Regions from separate parts of the Caballeronia sp. GAWG2-1 genome, predicted to be linked through region 2. Evidence: predicted binding sites of a transcription regulator. Region 2 holds the regulator's gene; each other region holds the start of a gene.
What was found. The regulator LexA, encoded in region 2, represses DNA repair genes until DNA is damaged. The targets are predictions, from matches to a motif close to ACTGTATNNNNATACAGT.
Positions count from the first base shown of each region.

Region 1: a site for LexA is predicted at 1,825-1,842, ahead of dinB (DNA polymerase IV). Genes of this name have one in related genera too.
Region 3: a site for LexA is predicted at 2,385-2,402, ahead of imuA (translesion DNA synthesis-associated protein ImuA). Genes of this name have one in related genera too.

Region 1 covers NZ_JALQDD010000029.1:45,575-51,312, reverse strand. Annotated here, with positions in the region: gene NCR98_RS19345 (hypothetical protein) at 84-449, shown strand; gene NCR98_RS19340 (ATP-binding protein) at 591-1,766, shown strand; gene dinB (DNA polymerase IV) at 1,941-3,107, shown strand; gene NCR98_RS19330 (TauD/TfdA dioxygenase family protein) at 3,208-4,107, shown strand; gene NCR98_RS19325 (ABC transporter substrate-binding protein) at 4,134-5,153, shown strand; gene NCR98_RS19320 (ABC transporter ATP-binding protein) at 5,257-5,738, shown strand, end outside.
Region 2 covers NZ_JALQDD010000009.1:13,720-19,457, forward strand. Annotated here, with positions in the region: gene NCR98_RS06685 (universal stress protein) at 1-62, shown strand, start outside; gene NCR98_RS06690 (DUF2939 domain-containing protein) at 222-839, opposite strand; gene NCR98_RS06695 (hypothetical protein) at 998-1,324, opposite strand; gene lexA (transcriptional repressor LexA) at 1,492-2,169, opposite strand; gene NCR98_RS06705 (sulfate ABC transporter substrate-binding protein) at 2,439-3,473, shown strand; gene cysT (sulfate ABC transporter permease subunit CysT) at 3,611-4,516, shown strand; gene cysW (sulfate ABC transporter permease subunit CysW) at 4,513-5,415, shown strand; gene NCR98_RS06720 (sulfate/molybdate ABC transporter ATP-binding protein) at 5,436-5,738, shown strand, end outside.
Region 3 covers NZ_JALQDD010000044.1:46,719-52,456, forward strand. Annotated here, with positions in the region: gene NCR98_RS31215 (hypothetical protein) at 31-369, opposite strand; gene NCR98_RS31220 (SOS response-associated peptidase family protein) at 647-1,606, opposite strand; gene NCR98_RS31225 (hypothetical protein) at 1,656-2,012, opposite strand; gene imuA (translesion DNA synthesis-associated protein ImuA) at 2,423-3,136, shown strand; gene NCR98_RS31235 (Y-family DNA polymerase) at 3,060-4,523, shown strand; gene NCR98_RS31240 (error-prone DNA polymerase) at 4,535-5,738, shown strand, end outside.

The DNA of each region.
Region 1 (5,738 bases), on a different contig from region 2:
TTCTTTCACACAGGTTTCACACAAGGATGGATGTACAGCAGCGCGTTTGCCCTTTCCGTCGAACGTCTCTCGTGAACGCCGCCATGAACGAAGTGCCTCGTACTCTCAGTGCCCGCGACCGCGTCGAACTGCTTTGCTGGCTGACGTGCGGCAGCCTCGGTGCGTACTATCTCAACGGCGACTGGCCCGCGCCGTCATTTCATGTCGAAGCCGCGCGCAAGTGGCTCGACCGGCATCAGCGCGAAGCCGACTGGCTTGCTATCGCCAAACTCTCTGCCATTGCACGCGATCTTGCCGCGCGACATTGCGCCATCCTCGAATCCGACTGGGCGCGCGAAGCGGTCGAAGAGATTTTGGACAGCGAAGACCTCAACTTCAATTCGGGCGTGGTGCGGCCCATTCTGGAGGATTGCCGCCGGGCGTTGGCGGAGAAGCGGGTTCCGGAGTAGACGATTAACGTACGCGAGTCGTGAGGGCGGTCGCGCCGCCAACCGCAGGCCGCTAGCGCCACGTGCTCTATCTAGCGAAATATAGGAAAGTATAAGGTAGTCGAGATATACTACGCTATATATTGTTATACAGTCATAGTCATGGATCCGGTTCGGAACCCATTTGCGCCCGGCGCCGGTAGCCAGCCGCCCGAACTCGCTGGGCGCGAAGCAATCATCGAGGACGCACGTATCGCCATTGAACGCGCGGTGCTTTGTAAGCCCAGCCGTTCGCAAATGTTCCTGGGCTTACGCGGCGTAGGCAAGACCGTGCTGCTCAACGCAGTCGAAGCGCTCGCTAATCAGCGTGGCCACGTCACTTCCATGATCGAGGCGCCCGAGAACAAATCGTTGGGTGAGCAACTGCTGCCACGCATGCATCAAGTGCTTCGAAAACTGTCCGTCGCCGCGAATGCCAAGGCGAAGACTTACGACGCGCTGCGAGCGTTGAGGTCGTTTGCCTCCGCATTCAAGTTGGAATATGGCGATGTCTCGATCGCGGTGGATCCCGAAGTTGGAGTCGCGGACAGCGGCGACCTCGAGAATGATCTTCCAGAACTGTTCGTGCGTATCGGCGAGGCCGCTAAAGCTGCCGGTAAAGCCTGGACGCTCCTGATCGATGAAGTCCAGTACCTAAGCGAAAAAGACTTAGCCGCTCTCATCGTGTCATTGCACAAGATCAACCAGGCGCGCTTGCCCGTGCTGTTTTTTGGCGCCGGCTTGCCACAGGTCGCGGCCCTGTCGGGACAAGCCAAATCGTATGCGGAGCGGCTATTTCACTACCCGGAGGTCGGTGCTCTGCCTGAGGACGATGCCAAGGCAGCGATCCGTCAACCAGTGAACGACGAAGGCGCCGTTATCGACGATGCTGCTCTGAAAGAGATTTTCCTCAAGACGAGAGGCTATCCCTACTTTCTGCAGGAGTGGGGCCATCAGTCCTGGAACCTCGCCGTCGGCGACACGATTACCGTAAGCGACGCAAGGCGCGCCGAGTCGACAACGCTCAAGCGTCTGGACGAAGGGTTCTTCAAAGTTCGCTTCGATCGCCTGACGCCCAAGGAACGCGAATACGTCATTGCCATGGCGAAATTAGGCAGTGGCCCTTATCGTTCGTCCGACGTTGCGGACGCGCTCGGCGAAACCCCGCAGAGTCTCGGTCCTCGCCGCGCGCAGATCATCAACAAAGGCATGATCTACAGTCCGTCCCATGGTGATATCGCGTTCACCGTGCCGATGTTCAATGACTACCTGATTCGCAATTTAAGCAGTCTTGGCTGACCGGGCTGCGGATTTGCGCCGAGCGCCGCTAGGGACATAAGGCAGACTAGCGCGAATCACTGTATGAATGTACAGTATGCGCATTTTCCGCGTTCTTCGCGCCCGCGCATGTTTAGCCACGTCCCTCGCACGTCGTCGTCTTCCGGCCTTGTCGGCACGCGTCCGTTCTAGGCAATGGACACGCCCGCCACGCCCACGCCTCGCCGTATCGCGCATCTGGACATGGATGCGTTCTTTGCCTCCGTCGAATTGCTGCGCTATCCCGAACTGCGCGGTCAGCCGGTGGTGGTCGGCGGCGGCCGCAATGCCATTCCCGAGACGCTGGCCGACGGCACGCGCCGTTTCAGAAAACTGCGTGATTACGCGGGGCGCGGTGTCGTCACCACCTCCACTTACGAAGCGCGCAAGTTCGGCGTGTTCTCGGCCATGGGCATGATGAAGGCCGCGCAACTCGCGCCCGACGCCATTCTTCTGCCCACGGATTTCGAGTCGTATCGCCATTACTCGCGGCTCTTCAAGACAGCCGTCGCAGCGTTCACGTCGCAGATAGAGAATCGCGGCATCGACGAGATTTATATCGACGTGACGGACATGACGGGCGATTCCGCGAGCATCGGCCGGCGCATGAAGGACGCGGTGCACGAAGCCACCGGGCTTACGTGCTCGATCTGCATCGCGCCGAACAAGCTGCTGGCGAAGATCGGCTCGGAGCTCGACAAGCCCGACGGCCTGACCATCCTGACGATGGACGATCTCCCCACACGCATCTGGCCGCTCGCGGCGCGCAAGGTGAATGGCATCGGGCCCAAGGCGAGCGAAAGGCTGGCGGCGCTCGGTATCGAAACGGTCGGCGACATTGCCGCCGCCGACCTGGGATTTCTGCAGACGCATTTTGGCGGCACTTACGCCGCATGGCTCGCGCGTATCGCGCAGGGACAGGACGATCGGCCCGTGGTCGTGAGTTCGCAACCGAAGTCGATGAGCCGTGAGACCACGTTCGAGCGCGATCTGCATCCGAAGAACGACCGCGCGAAGCTCTCCGAGGCGTTCACGGGGCTGTGCAAGAAAGTCGCCGACGACCTGCAGCGCAAAGGTTACGTAGGCCGGACGGTCGGCATCAAGCTGCGTTTCGACGACTTCCGGACGCTCACGCGTGATCTGACCATTCCCGTTTCCACCGACGACCCCGTCGAGATTCGCCGCGCCGCTACCGAATGCGTAAAGCGCATTACGCTGGATCGACGGCTGCGGTTGCTCGGCGTGCGCGTGAGCGCGTTGAGCGTGCGCGGGGAGGACGGCGGCTTCATCGAACCGATTCAAGTGGAACTGCCGTTCGACTGAGGCGTTAAGCGCCAAAGGGAATAAGCAAATCGCGGATCGTTCGTTGGCGGCACGGCTGCGACGAAGTAGATTGGCTGTCTTTGCGCCGTTCAAGAACATCGTGACGACCCTCGAAAGTTTGCCCCAAGCCGCCGATCGATCCATCGACGAATCCATTCAAATTCGCGCCTTCGACGCGCCGCTCGGCGCCGAGGTCATCGGGCTCGATCTGAGCAAGCCGCTCTCGCAAGCCGATTTCGCGCGCATTCATCGCGCGCATCTCGATCATCACGTGCTCGTGTTTCGCGACCAGCGCATCACGCCGGAACAGCAGGTCACGTTCAGCAAGCGCTTCGGGCCGCTGCAAATTCACGTGCTCAAGCAGTTCGCGCTCGCCGGGCATCCGGAAGTGCTGATCGTTTCCAACGTGCTCGAAAACGGCAAGCCGATCGGTCTCGGCGATGCCGGGCACTTCTGGCATTCGGACCTCTCGTACAAGGAAACGCCGAGTCTCGGCTCACTGCTGCATGCGCAGGAGTTGCCGAAAGTTGGCGGCGATACGCTGTTTTCGAATCAGCATCTTGCGTGGGATACGTTGCCCGAGCATCTGCGTCGCGCAGTCGAAGGACGCCGCGCGGAGCATACCTATCTTGCCAAATACGCCGAGTTGCAGAAACGCAGTCCGTGGCGCCCGAACCTGACGCCCGAGCAAATCGCGCAGGTCAAACCGGTGGTGCATCCCATTGTGCGGACGCATCCGGAGAACGGGCGTCGCGCGCTTTTCGTGAGCGAGCACTTCACCACGCGCATCATCGACATGCCGGAAGACGAGAGCCGCGCGCTCCTCGACGAAATCTTCGCGCATAGCGTGAAGCCGGAGTTTCTTTACCGCCACGAGTGGCGCGATCACGACATGGTGTTCTGGGACAACCGCTCGGTCATGCACTTGGCCGCCGGCACGCCCGACGACGAACGCCGCAAGCTGTATCGCACGACCATTGAGGGCGACGCGCCGTTCTGAGCGCTTATTTCACGGGGTTTTCTCACATGCATTCTCGTTTCGGGAAGCGTTCGTTGCGCGCGCTCGCCGCCGTGCTCGTCGTCTCGTTGGCCTGTTCGGCGACCGCGCAGGCGGAAGGCACGTTGCGCGTGGCCGAGCAATTCGGCGTGGTTTATCTGCTGCTCAACGTGGCGCGCGATCAGAAGTTCATCGAGCAGGAAGGCAAGAAGCAAGGCGTCGATATCAAGGTCGATTGGGCCAAGCTCTCGGGTGGCGCGAGCATCAACGACGCGTTGTTGTCCGGCTCCGTGGATATCGCGGCGGCAGGCGTCGGTCCGTTGCTCACGATCTGGGATCGCACGCACGGCAAGCAGAACGTGAAGGGCGTGGCGTCGCTTGGCAATCTGCCGTATTACCTCGTATCGAACGATCCGCGCGTGAAGACCATCGCCGATTTCAGCGATAAAGATCGAATAGCGGTGCCGGCCGTGGGTGTCTCGGTGCAGTCGCGCATTCTGCAATTCGCGTCGGCCAAGCAATGGGGCGACAAGCAGTACGATCGCCTCGACAAGCTCACGCAAGCGGTGCCGCATCCGGACGCGGCGGCGGCCATCATCGCGGGCGGCACGGAAATCAACGCGCACTTTGGCAATCCGCCGTTCCAGCAGCAGGAACTCGCGGGCAATCCGAAAGCGCATATCGTGCTCAACTCGTATGACGTGTTGGGTGGGCCGAGTTCGGCCACCGTGCTCTATGCAACGGAGAAGTTCCGCAATGAGAACCCGAAGACGTATCGCGCTTTCGTCGATGGCCTCAACGATGCGGCGCGCTTCGTCACCGCCAATCCCGAGAAGGCGGCCGACATCTATTTGCGCGTGAACAACGCGAAGCTCGACCGTGATCTGCTCCTCAAGGTCATCAAGGACCCTGCTGTGCAGTTCAAGGTCCAGCCGCAGAACACCTTTCCGCTTGCGCAGTTCATGCATCGCGTGGGCGCGATCAAGAACGATCCCAAATCGTGGCAAGACTACTTTTTCGACGATCCCGTGACGCGCGGCGGCAGTTGATATTGAGTTGATATCGCGCTGACTGCTTTCCATATTCGCAAAGATTGGTTAGGCGAACGTGCCGCCCTGACTATGCTTGAGGATTGCATTCAGGCATAAGATCATGGCGGCGAATCCCCAAGCCATTTATCCGCGCGAACCCCAGCCCGAAGCCGGGACGAGCGACAAGCTGCTGTCGGCCAGAAACGTTTCTCTCGAATACCGCACGCCCGAAAGGCTCGTGCGGGCGACGCACGATGTCAGCTTCGACGTCTACGGCGCCGACCGCTTCGTGCTGCTCGGCCCTTCGGGCTGCGGCAAATCCACCTTGCTGAAGGCCGTCGCGGGCTTTATCGAACCGGTGTCGGGCAGTATCGAAATTGCCGGTGAGCGCGTGAAGGGGCCGGGCGCGGATCGTATCGTCGTGTTCCAGGAATTCGATCAGTTGCCGCCGTGGAAGACGGTGCTGCAAAACGTCGCGTTTCCGCTGCGCGTCGCGCGCAAGCTCAGTCGCGCCGAGGCACGCGAACGCGCGCTCCATTATCTCGACAAGGTGGGCTTGTCGCGTTTCGCGGATGCCTATCCCCATACGCTCTCGGGCGGCAT
Region 2 (5,738 bases):
CCGAAGCGGAAGATGAGGCGGCTTATGCGGCGAAGCCGGACCGGGCCGAAGTAAGTGTTTGAGGATAGGTTTGCGCGATGAGGCTGGCCTGCGTCGGGCCAGTGCTGTTTTGCGCTATCAGCGCCAGTTGCCTTAGCCTTGAATGACGGCAGCGCACGCTTAACGCCGCAAGAAATCCATGAAGCGCTTACCGGCACTTTAATGGTTGTCCAACAACGAACTCACCCGTTCAAATCAACCGCGACCAGCTTCCACGTTATCAACCCGTACCGATGAAAGATCGCTGAGTACCGCGCATCGCCGGCACCGTGCTGGTAGGTCACCACGAACGTATCGAAGCTGCGATATCCGGCCGTGGTCTGCGGTGGTTGTCGCGGCGGTTCTTGAGTCGCAGCAATGCCCGATGCCGCTTCCGACGGCGGTGAACTCGCCGCCGCCTGACCGTCTCGAACCGGTGGCACGACATCCGGTGGATGCTCGCCTGGATCTCCCCGCGGCGGAATGCCATTCAAAATCGCGGCGACGCCTTCGGGCGTAGCGTAGGAATCCACCAGCGGCCCTACGAGCGCCGCGCCGATCATTGCACCGATGATCGCGAGCGGATTGCCGCTCTTCTGGATATCGACGCGCCGCGTCAGCAGTGCGCCGACTTGCTCTTTGAGACTTTCACGCAGTGCGGGGAAGTCGACGTATTCGTTGACGGTCTGTGCATTGCGTGCATCGGCCGCGTGCTTGACGCGGTTCAGCGCGATATAGGGCGACGCATAGACAAGGCTTAACCCTGCAACGATGAAGAGAATGACGAGCGCGGCGACGAAATAACGCGTAGTGCGGGACATGCGAAGGAACGACCCCTGGCGTGACATGGGTGACATGAAAGAACGATTGACCATGTTCACGCCGGATATATCCCGAGCTTCATTCCTTGCAGCCGATAGATTGCGGACTGCCTGCATTGCACATAACTCAAATTCACTCGGCAAACGCTCTACCGCGCTCAGGCCAGGATGCCGCTGCTAACGCCGGCGCGTTCCTCGTCGATACACCGGTCGATCATGCGCGACACCTCGCCGATATTGCCGACCATGATTACCCGCGACTCACTGCGATACACCCGCACCGGCGCGCGCTGTTCCGATTCCGCATGCACCGCGCTATTGAGCGACACACGGGCGAAGGCGGGTTGACGCGACGGCAACGCGGGCATCTCGTCGAAGAGATCGGGCGCCGCTTCAGGTCGCGCCACGGCGCATGAGATCAGCGAGCGCAAATGACGCAGACGGCCAAACTGACGAAAGGGCAGCAAACGGGCGAAACGTTCCATGATGACTCTCCAGACGGCGGACGACAGACGACAGACGATAGGACGCACCGCGGCACGCCGCGAGCGGTGGCCGTCATGCTTGTAATTTTCGAAACGTGCCGCGTCGCGCGAGGGCGAGGAGGCGAAGCGGGCGGCGATGTTGACGCGCCGCGCGCCCGAGTCGTGCGTTAGAACTCGCCGGAGCGGATGAGCCCGACCGCGATTCCTTCCAGCGCGAAGTCGCCGCTGCCGGAGCGCACGAAGATGTTTTCGTAGTCGGGATTCTCCGCGACCAATTCCACGCCATCTGGCCGGCGCTTCCAGCGCTTCACCGTGACGTCGTCGCCAATACGCGCGACCACGATCTGCCCGTCTTTCGCTTCATTGCGCTTCTGTACGGCAAGCAGGTCGCCGTCGAGAATGCCCGCGTCGCGCATGGACAAGCCGCGCACCTTCAGCAAATAGTCGGGCTTGCCCGAAAAGAACGCAGGGTCGCACGCGTAGTGTTGCGAAATATGCTCCTGCGCAAGGATGGGGCTGCCCGCCGCAACGCGCCCGACCAGCGGAAGCGACAACTGCATGATGCTCTGATGCGGCAAGGTGAACTGATGCGGAAGATCGTCCGAACGGTCGATGCGCGCGGAGCCTCCCAACAGGCGGATGCCACGCGACGAACCCGCCGCGAGTTCGATCACGCCCTTGCGCGCCAGTGCCCGCAGATGTTCCTCGGCGGAGTTCGCGGAGCTGAAGCCAAGCTCGGCAGCGATCTCGGCACGCGTGGGCGGAAAGCCCGTGCGGTCGATGGCTCGCTGGATGAGCTCGAACACTTGCTGCTGTCGCGCGGTAAGTTTTGAGGGTTTGGTCACTTGCTGGAGCCTCGGCGCACTGTATGGATGGACAGATGACTGTATTTTTATACAGTATTTCGCGCTTTTCAAGCTTTACTTGAAGTTCATCGCCAGATCCTTTACTGACAAGGCTGCAGCGCGCTCAAACAGTCGCTATTCGTCCCTCGGACTGCGAAAAACCTCGCTTTAGCACTTTTGCATCTAAAAAAGTGAGAAACAATTATTTCTAATCATATAAGCTCGCCTTTAGACTGATTCCGTCAATTCGATAAGACGGAGAACGGGGAATGCATAGCATCAGGGCTGGATTGAAGGGCGGCGCGAAACAAATCTTTGCCGCGCTGGCGATCACGGCGGCCAGTTTCGGAATCTCGGCCACCGCGCACGCGGACACGTCGTTTCTGAACGTCTCGTACGATCCGACGCGCGAGTTGTATCAGGACTTCAACCAGGCCTTTGCGAAGAAGTGGACGGCGGACACCGGCGAAACGGTCACCTTCAAGCAATCTCATGGCGGTTCCGGCGGCCAAGCGCGCGCGGTTCTAGACGGGCTTCAGGCAGACGTCGTGACGCTTGCGCTTGCATACGACATCGACGCGCTCGCCTCCAAGGGCATCGTCGGGACGGACTGGCAGAAGCGTCTGCCGGACAATGCATCGCCGTACACGTCGACCATTGTGTTTCTAGTGCGCAAGGGCAACCCGAAGGGCATCAAGGACTGGGACGATCTCACCAAGCCGGGCGTGTCGATCGTCACGCCGAACCCGAAGACCTCGGGCGGCGCGCGCTGGAACTATCTGGCGGCGTGGGCGTATGCGCAACACAAGCCCGGCGGCAACGAAGAGACCGCGAAGGAGTTCGTGACCAAGCTCTACAAGAACGCAGGCGTGCTCGATTCCGGCGCACGCGGCGCGACTACCAGCTTCGTGCAGCGCGGTCAGGGCGACGTGCTGATCGCATGGGAAAACGAGGCGTTCCTGTCACTCAAGGAATTCGGTCCGGAGAAGTTTCAGATCGTGGTTCCTTCGGTGAGCATTCTGGCCGAGCCGCCGGTGGCGGTGGTGGACAAGGTCGTCGACAAGCACGGCACGCGCAAGCTGGCCGAAGCGTATCTGAAGTATCTGTATAGCGACGAAGGCCAGCAGATCGCGGCGCGCAATTTCTATCGTCCGCGTTCGGACAAGGTGCCCGCCGAGCTGACCAAGCAGTTCCCCAAGCTCAAGCTCTACACCATCGACGACACCTTCGGTGGCTGGACCAAAGCGCAGAAGACGCACTTCGCGGACGGCGGCGTGTTCGATTCGATCTATCAGCCGCAGTAAGCAGGCAAGAGACCGGGCGCCGCGAGGCGCTCGAGTCGCAATGAAAGCGGCCGCAAAGACGGCCGCGCATGACGAGACTAAAAGACAGTGCGCTTATCCCCCGGCGCGAAGGCAGGACGATCAAGGATGAAGCAAAGATGACAACGTTCACTTTCCGAAAGCCGAGTGCGTTACCCGGCTTCGGGCTGACGATCGGCATCACGGTGGCTTACCTGAGCCTCGTGGTGCTGATTCCGCTTGCGGCGACCTTCGCCAAGACCGCGACGCTCGACTGGGCGCAGTTCGTTCGCGCCGTCACCGGGCCGCGTGTGCTGGCGTCGTATCGACTCACGTTCACGGCGGCGCTCGGCGGGGCGGTCATCAACGCGATCTTCGGCTTCCTGGTCGCATGGGTGCTCGTGCGCTACACGTTCCCGTTCAAGCGTGTCGTCGATGCCATCGTCGATCTGCCGTTTGCGCTGCCGACCTCCGTTGCCGGCATTTCGCTTGCCGCCGTGTACGCGAGCAACGGCTGGATCGGGCAGTATCTCGCGCCGCTCGGCATCAAGGTGGCGTTCACGCCGCTCGGCGTGCTCGTGGCGCTGACGTTCATCGGCTTGCCGTTCGTCGTGCGCACGGTGCAGCCGGTGCTCGAAGACTTCGAGCGCGAGCAGGAAGAAGCCGCCGCATGTCTCGGCGCCACGCGCTGGCTGACGTTTCGCCGCGTCGTGTTGCCAGCGCTCTTTCCCGCGCTTCTGACCGGTTTCGCGCTTGCGTTCGCGCGCGCGCTCGGCGAATACGGTTCGGTCATCTTCATCGCGGGCAATGTCCCAATGAAGTCGGAGATCACGTCGCTGCTCATCATCACCAAGCTCGAACAGTACGACTATGCCGGCGCGACGGCCATCGCCGTCGTGATGCTGTGCGTGTCCTTTCTCATGCTGCTTCTCATCAACACGCTGCAATGGTTCCTGCAACGCCGCACGAGCAAGACGGGCGCGGCGCCCGTGGTGGCTGCGGGGCCCTCGCTGCATGCCGGCACTCCGGGCGGAGGTCACGCATGAGCACGCCAAACAGCAAGGCGCTTCCCGTGAACACCGCCGCGCGCGGTGAGACCAACCGGCTCAATCCCGTCACCGAACCGCGCGCCGTGCGCTGGATACTCACGGGTATCGCGCTCGTGTTTCTCGCGCTGTTTCTGGTCGTGCCGCTCGTGGCCGTGTTCGTGCAGGCCTTCGCGAAGGGCATCGACTATTACTTCGATTCGCTCAAGGACCCGGACGCGTGGTCGGCCATCAAGCTCACGCTCTTGACCGCCGCGATTGCCGTGCCGCTCAACGTGGTGTTCGGGCTCGCGGCATCGTGGGCCATCGCCAAGTTCGAGTTTCGCGGCAAGGCGCTTCTGACGACGCTCATCGACTTGCCGTTCTCGGTGTCGCCCGTGATCTCCGGCCTCATCTACGTGCTCATGTTCGGCGCGCAGGGCTGGTTCGGACCGTGGCTGATTTCGCACGATGTGCAGATCATCTTCGCGGTGCCGGGAATCGTGCTCGCGACCATCTTCGTGACGTTCCCGTTCGTCGCGCGCGAACTGATTCCGTTGATGCAGGCGCAAGGCAACGACGAGGAAGAGGCCGCGCACGTGCTCGGCGCGTCGGGCTGGCAGATCTTCCGGCGCGTGACCTTGCCCAACGTGAAGTGGGGCCTGCTCTACGGCGTGATTCTCTGTAACGCGCGCGCGATGGGCGAGTTCGGCGCGGTCTCGGTGGTCTCGGGCCACATTCGCGGCCAGACCGACACCATGCCGCTGCACGTCGAGATTCTCTACAACGAATACAACTTCTCGGCCGCCTTCGCGGTGGCGTCGCTGCTTGCATTGCTCGCACTCGTCACGCTCGGGCTGAAGCTGCTCGCGGAGCGCCGCATGACGGCCACGCTGAGCGACGTGAAGGCAACCGTATAAATGGAAGGCGTGGATCAATCATGAGCATCATCGTTCGCAATCTGCAGAAGCGCTTCGGCACCTTCACCGCGCTCGACAACGTCACGCTGGATTTTCCGTCGGGCGAACTCGTCGCGCTGCTCGGACCTTCCGGCTGCGGCAAGACCACGCTCTTGCGCGTGATCGCCGGCCTCGAATATGCCGATGCCGGTCAGGTCGTGCTCAACGGCGAGGACGTTGCCGAAGTGGGCGCGCGTGAGCGGCAAGTCGGCTTCGTGTTCCAGCATTACGCGCTGTTCCGCCACATGACCGTGTTCGAGAACGTCGCCTTCGGCTTGCGCGTG
Region 3 (5,738 bases), on a different contig from region 2:
TCCCAGTCAATGTTTCTGGCTTGTTTGAGGCTAGCCGATAACTTCAGTTTCGGGTTCATCGGGTCCATTGCGGTCATCGGGTTCACCTTTACGAGGCGGTGGTTTGAGTCCCGCGAGTACACGCTGTCGCAGGGCCTGCTCGTTCAGCAGCAAGCGAATCTTTTCGAGGGCGACCAGTTGCCCCAAATTTTCTTCAACCCACACCTTGTGCAGGCAGTCGAAGTAATCGCCGATCTGCTGCATGACCTCCCGCGCCTGTGCGATCTCGAGCAACATGCGCTCGACGTCCGCGTTGCCGCGATACTTGCGCCAGAACGTTCGGCCTTCTCTGATGCCGACAGCCTCGAAGCGAGGGAGCTTGCGAGCCATTTAGAGTGGTGACCTGGAGCACTCCAGACCCACTGTGCAAGCATCGCCCGCGTGCAATTCGCAAACCACGCCTTCAGTGTGAGCGATGCTCGCGACTGCAAACTGCAAAGCCAGCAAGCGCTTCGATCGCGTTCTTCGGTGTTTCTCTAGTTCGTCCATGTGTCCTCCCAGGATGTCTATCGCGACATGCTAGTCAGGACCGGGACGATCAGCGTCTTTTTGAATAAATCGCTGCGTATTAGCGGCGTCGGCTTGGAGCTGCGCAGCGCACGCCCGCCTAAGCAGCGAGCCGGTGTTCGTAATAGGGCCGGTCGCGATCGTCGAGGATCGCATAGAGCGCGGCCAAATTGGAGGCGTCTGGATTCAACCATGCCTCGACGTTGTCGGGCTTGATTGGGACAATACAGCGGTCGTGGCCAGCGGCCTGCACTTCCGGCGGCGGTTCGTCTGTGATGGCCGCGAAGGAGAGCAGGTCCGGCTCCCCCGGTGCGCTCCATTTCGACCACAGGCAAGCGACATACATCAGCTGCTTGTTGTTCGGGCGAAACTCGAGGACCATATTTTCGTCCCGTTGATGAGTCTCCAGCAGCGTCCCTTCCATCTTTGCCTTGCTGACGTTCTCGTAGAAAACATCAACCAGCATGAGTCCATGCGTGTGACCGAAGCACGGCTTCCAGAATCCTTCGAGATTGTCGCGCCGTGCATTGTAGGTGCCGGGGTACTTGACGTCGTAGTTGGCCGGCTTGCCTGCGATTCGGCACTGGTAGCGCATCGGCTTGATGACGTACTCGCCGTTCTCGCTAACTAGGACCGGTGCAAACGTGCCCGGGAAAATCCGTGCGTCGCGCGGCCTAAACTCGGTTCGGTTCAGGTCCTCCAGGCGTCGCAACGAGGCTTCGATCTTGTCAGTCGCGATCCGCTTGCTTTCGGTAGCGGCTTTGGTAGTTTTCGTTTGCAGCGTGCGCTCAGCATCCGCAAGACGCGTGCGCTGCCTGAAAAGCTCCTGCTCGATCTTTGAGGTCCGCTCGACATTGAACCGATCGATGAATTCTTTGATCTGGCGTTCGTCGTCGCTTTGTGGTTCGTGAAATGCGTCCTCCATCGCCTTCGGAATCTTAGCCTTGCTGCCTTCGGCGCGCTCCCAGAACAGGCGCGCAAACTCACGAATGTCCATCTGCGCGCCGAACATCTTGACGTATTTCCGGTAGTCCGCCTGAATCTGGGCCGAGTAGCACACTGTTGTCTCCCTGGGTATTGACCTTAAGTCCGATCGTAAAAAGGGGGCGCTAGCTCGCCGTGCCGGTGGCGTCACGGCACAGCCGCATCATCTTCTGCACCACTGTGCTTGCGTGATTCAGGCCCATGCCATCCGTGAACAGTGTCTGCACGTCCGCCTGGCGCACGGCAATGCCCGCTCCCTTCAGATCGCGTCGCGCAATTTTGAGGGCCAGTTGGCCTATGCGGATGCGCGCGAGCCAGTCCATCGTGACGAGATTGCGCTTAAGCCAGATGCGGCAGCTCTCCACCACGTGATCGACGCGCCATTCGTGCGTCAAAGCGTAAGACGCGGCTACGGTCGCCACCAGAAAGCAGAGCAAATCCGCACGTGCGCCAGTCAGTTCGTCGATGTCAGGTTTCATCATGTCGATCCTGCTTTTCCTCCGTATTTCCACCATAGTACCGATCCGCCGACCTCGGTTGCAGATGCGGACGCGCTGCGGGTCGCCCCTCGACAGTAATGGCGATCGCGCACGCTGCCGTCGGCTTCCCAGCGATTGAAAACATCAAGAGGCTTCGTTCGAACAAACACCCGTTCTCCTGCGCAAAAACGTCGGCTGGGCCGCTTTTTACGCGCGAAACGCTTCGTGCATGGTCGCGGCGTCGAATGCGCGACGTAGCCTGGTCACGACTCCGGCGATCCGCCGTGAAGTATCTGGGATAAGCATATTGATCAGCTTTTTTCGGTTCCAGCTAAAAGGGCGCAATTCACTGCTTCATTTTTGCGCTAAGATACCACTGTACATCCATACAGTGTTTCTGAACCTTCTTTGCCATGGCCGCTCTGCTTAAGCACATTGAAGCGATCCATCCCGCGATCTGGCGTGGGTCGCAACTCGCGCGGGCCTACGGCAAGACGATCGACACCGGCTACGCGGCTTTGTCGGCGGAATTACCTGGCGGGGGCTGGCCCATTGGCTCCTTAGTCGAATTGCTCGTCCAGCAGCCGGGAATCGGCGAAATGCGCTTGCTTACTCCCGCGCTGATTGCCGCGAGCCAACGACCGGTCGCGCTGCTGCAAGCCCCGCACGTGCCGAACAGCCTCGCCTTCGCCTACTTGGGGGTGCCGCTGAACAAGCTCACGATGCTGCGCGCGCCGAAGACCGCGGATGCGCTCTGGTGCGCCGAGCGCGTACTGAACGCACGAAGTTGTGGCGCCCTGCTCTTCTGGCAGCAGCACATTCGATCTGAGGCGTTGCGGCGATTGCATCTGGCGGCACAAGCAACCGAAACGCTCCTGATTCTGGTTCGACCGCTCGCCGCCGCCCAAGATTCGTCACCCGCGACGTTACGACTGGGAGTGCGGCCCGCCGACGGCGGCATCTTTGTCGACATCATCAAGCGACGAGGACCCACCCGAACCGAGTCACTCTCCATCCACCTTCAACCGTCTCCGATCTTGCTCAGCCCCCATGGCCGTATTCGTCGCCATCTTCCTGCCCCGGCTCTCGCTGGAGGTATTCCGTCCGAGGTGGTCGCCTCCGACTGAACACGGATGTGTGGTGTTGGAACGCGACAAGGTCATTGTGCTGGACCAGGCAGCACAAGACGCGGGGGTGAGAGTGGGGATGAAACGAGGAGGTGTCACGACACTCGCGGCCGATGCGCTGATGGTTGACCGCGACCCGACGCGTGAACACGATGTACAACGTGAAGTCGCCTTTGCCTTGCTTCGCTTCTCGCCGCAGGTCGCCATGCGCGAGGAAGAAACCCTCATTGTCGATGTCACCGCCAGTCTTCGGCTTTTCGGCGGCATTCGACAGGTGTGCCGGCAGATCAACGAGACGGTCAGGACGATCGGCGTCACCGCCCGCATGAGCGTGGCGCCGACCGGCCAGGGCGCGTGGCTGCTCGCCAAGCGCGGGCGCAGACGCGTACTCAAGATGAGTTCGCTCGAACGCCACCTTGGCGTGCTGCCTTTCGTGGTGGTGCCGGAGATTCGGTCGTTCAGCGACTGGTTCAATGGTCTCGGTTGCCGAGTGCTCGACGATATTCGACGCCTGCCGCGTGCAGGGCTTAAAAAGAGGTGTGGCGTGGACTTATTGGAGTCGCTTGACCGCGCCTATGGCCTGTCGCCTGAACTCTACGAGTGGCTTGAGTTGCCACCCGCTTTCAGCGCGCGCACCGAACTGCCCGATCGGGTCGAGCATGCCGAGGCCGTTCTCTTTTCCGCGCGCCGTCTGATCGTCCAACTGTGCGGCTGGCTGAGCGCGCAGCAACTCGCGCTCACGCAGGCCACGATCACGCTGGAACACGAGCGCGGTCGCCAGGCCATTGAGCCCACGCAGATCGACATTGCGCTTGCCGAACCCACCTGGCACGAGGAACACCTGGTCCGCCTGCTCAGAGAGCGACTTGGACGGATCGAGCTCGAAGCAGCCGTCATTGCCGTGCGGCTGACGGCATCCCGAGTCCAGCCGGCCGAGCCGCCGAGCGATTCGCTGTTTCCCGACCCGGGCGGTTCGACGGAAGATCACAACCGGCTGCTCGAATTGCTGGTGGCGCGCTTGGGGCCTGAGAATGTCCTGCGGCCTGCGCCCACCTCAGACCACCGGCCTGAACACGCCAATCAGTGGATACCGGTCCAGGACACCGCCCAAGCGTGTCCGCCCCCGGCCGAACTTCCGCGCCCCACCTGGCTACTCAACGAGCCGGTGCGGCTCATGATCAAAAACCACCGACCGTTCTACGGCTCGCCGCTCAAACTCGTTTCCGCTGGCGAGCGCATTGAAGCGGGCTGGCACGACGGCGAACTCGTGACGCGCGACTACTACGTCGCGGAAGCCACCGACAAGAGCTGTTACTGGATCTACCGCGAGCGACCGAGCGTGAAGACTGAGGAAGTCCGCTGGTTTCTTCACGGACTGTTCGGGTAAGTGGTGTTGTCGTGGATCTGTTTTCGTCGACCCTACCCGACTACGCGGAGCTATTCGCGTTCACGAACTTTTCGTTTCTGCACGGCGCATCGCACGGCGAAGAGCTGGTGTTGCGCGCGTCGCAACTGGGATACTCAGGCCTTGCGATTACCGACGAGTGTTCGCTCGCCGGCGTGGTGCGCGCGCATGTGCAGGCAAAGGAAGACAAGCTGCCTCTCGTCATCGGCTCGTATTTTCGGCTCGTGCATGCCGACAAAAGCCCCGCGTTCGGCCTCATTCTCCTCGCGCAGAATCGCAACGGCTACGGCAACCTGTCCGAGCTGATCACGCTCGGCCGCATGCGGGCGGCAAAGGGAAATTATCTGCTCACGCCGCACGATCTCTCCAAACCTGAAAAAGAACACGCTCATTTACGTGGCATGCCAGACTGCCTGGCTATCCTCGTGCCGGATTTCCCGGCGAAGGAAGAAGCGCTCTCGGCACAAGTCGAGTGGCTCAACAATACCTTTCCGGCCCGCGCGTGGGTCGGGTTGATCTTGCACCAGCGTGCGATGGATGACATCCATCGCGGCAGCGTCGAGTACGTCGCCGACCGGCACAGCGTACCGGTTGTCGCGCTGGGTAATGTCGTGATGCATGTGCGCTCGCGCAAGCCCTTGCAAGACACAATGACCGCAATCCGTATCGGCAAGCCCGTGGCGGAATGCGGCTACGATCTCGCACCGAACGCGGAGCAGCACCTGCGTTCACGGCTACGTCTGTCGAATCTGTATCCGGCTCACGCGCTCGCTCAAACGCTCAACATCTTCGAGCGTTGCACATTCTCGCTGGATGAGTTGCGCTACGAGTATCCGGATGAACTGGTGCCGGAAGGGTTCACGCATGAAGCATATCTGCGACAGGAAACCTACATTGGCGCGCACAGGCGCTTTCCGGCCGGTATTCCGCACGAGGTTCAGCAACAAATCGAACATGAACTGCAGCTCGTTCGCGAGATGCGCTACGAGGCGTACTTTCTCACGGTCTACGACATCGTGCGATTTGCGCGTAGTCAGCACATCCTGTGTCAGGGGCGTGGCTCGGCGGCCAACAGCGCCGTATGCTATTGCCTTGGCGTGACGGAAGTCGATCCGTCTCGCGGCAACATGCTCTTCGAGCGATTCCTTAGTAAGGAACGCGGCGAGCCACCGGATATCGATGTCGACTTCGAGCATC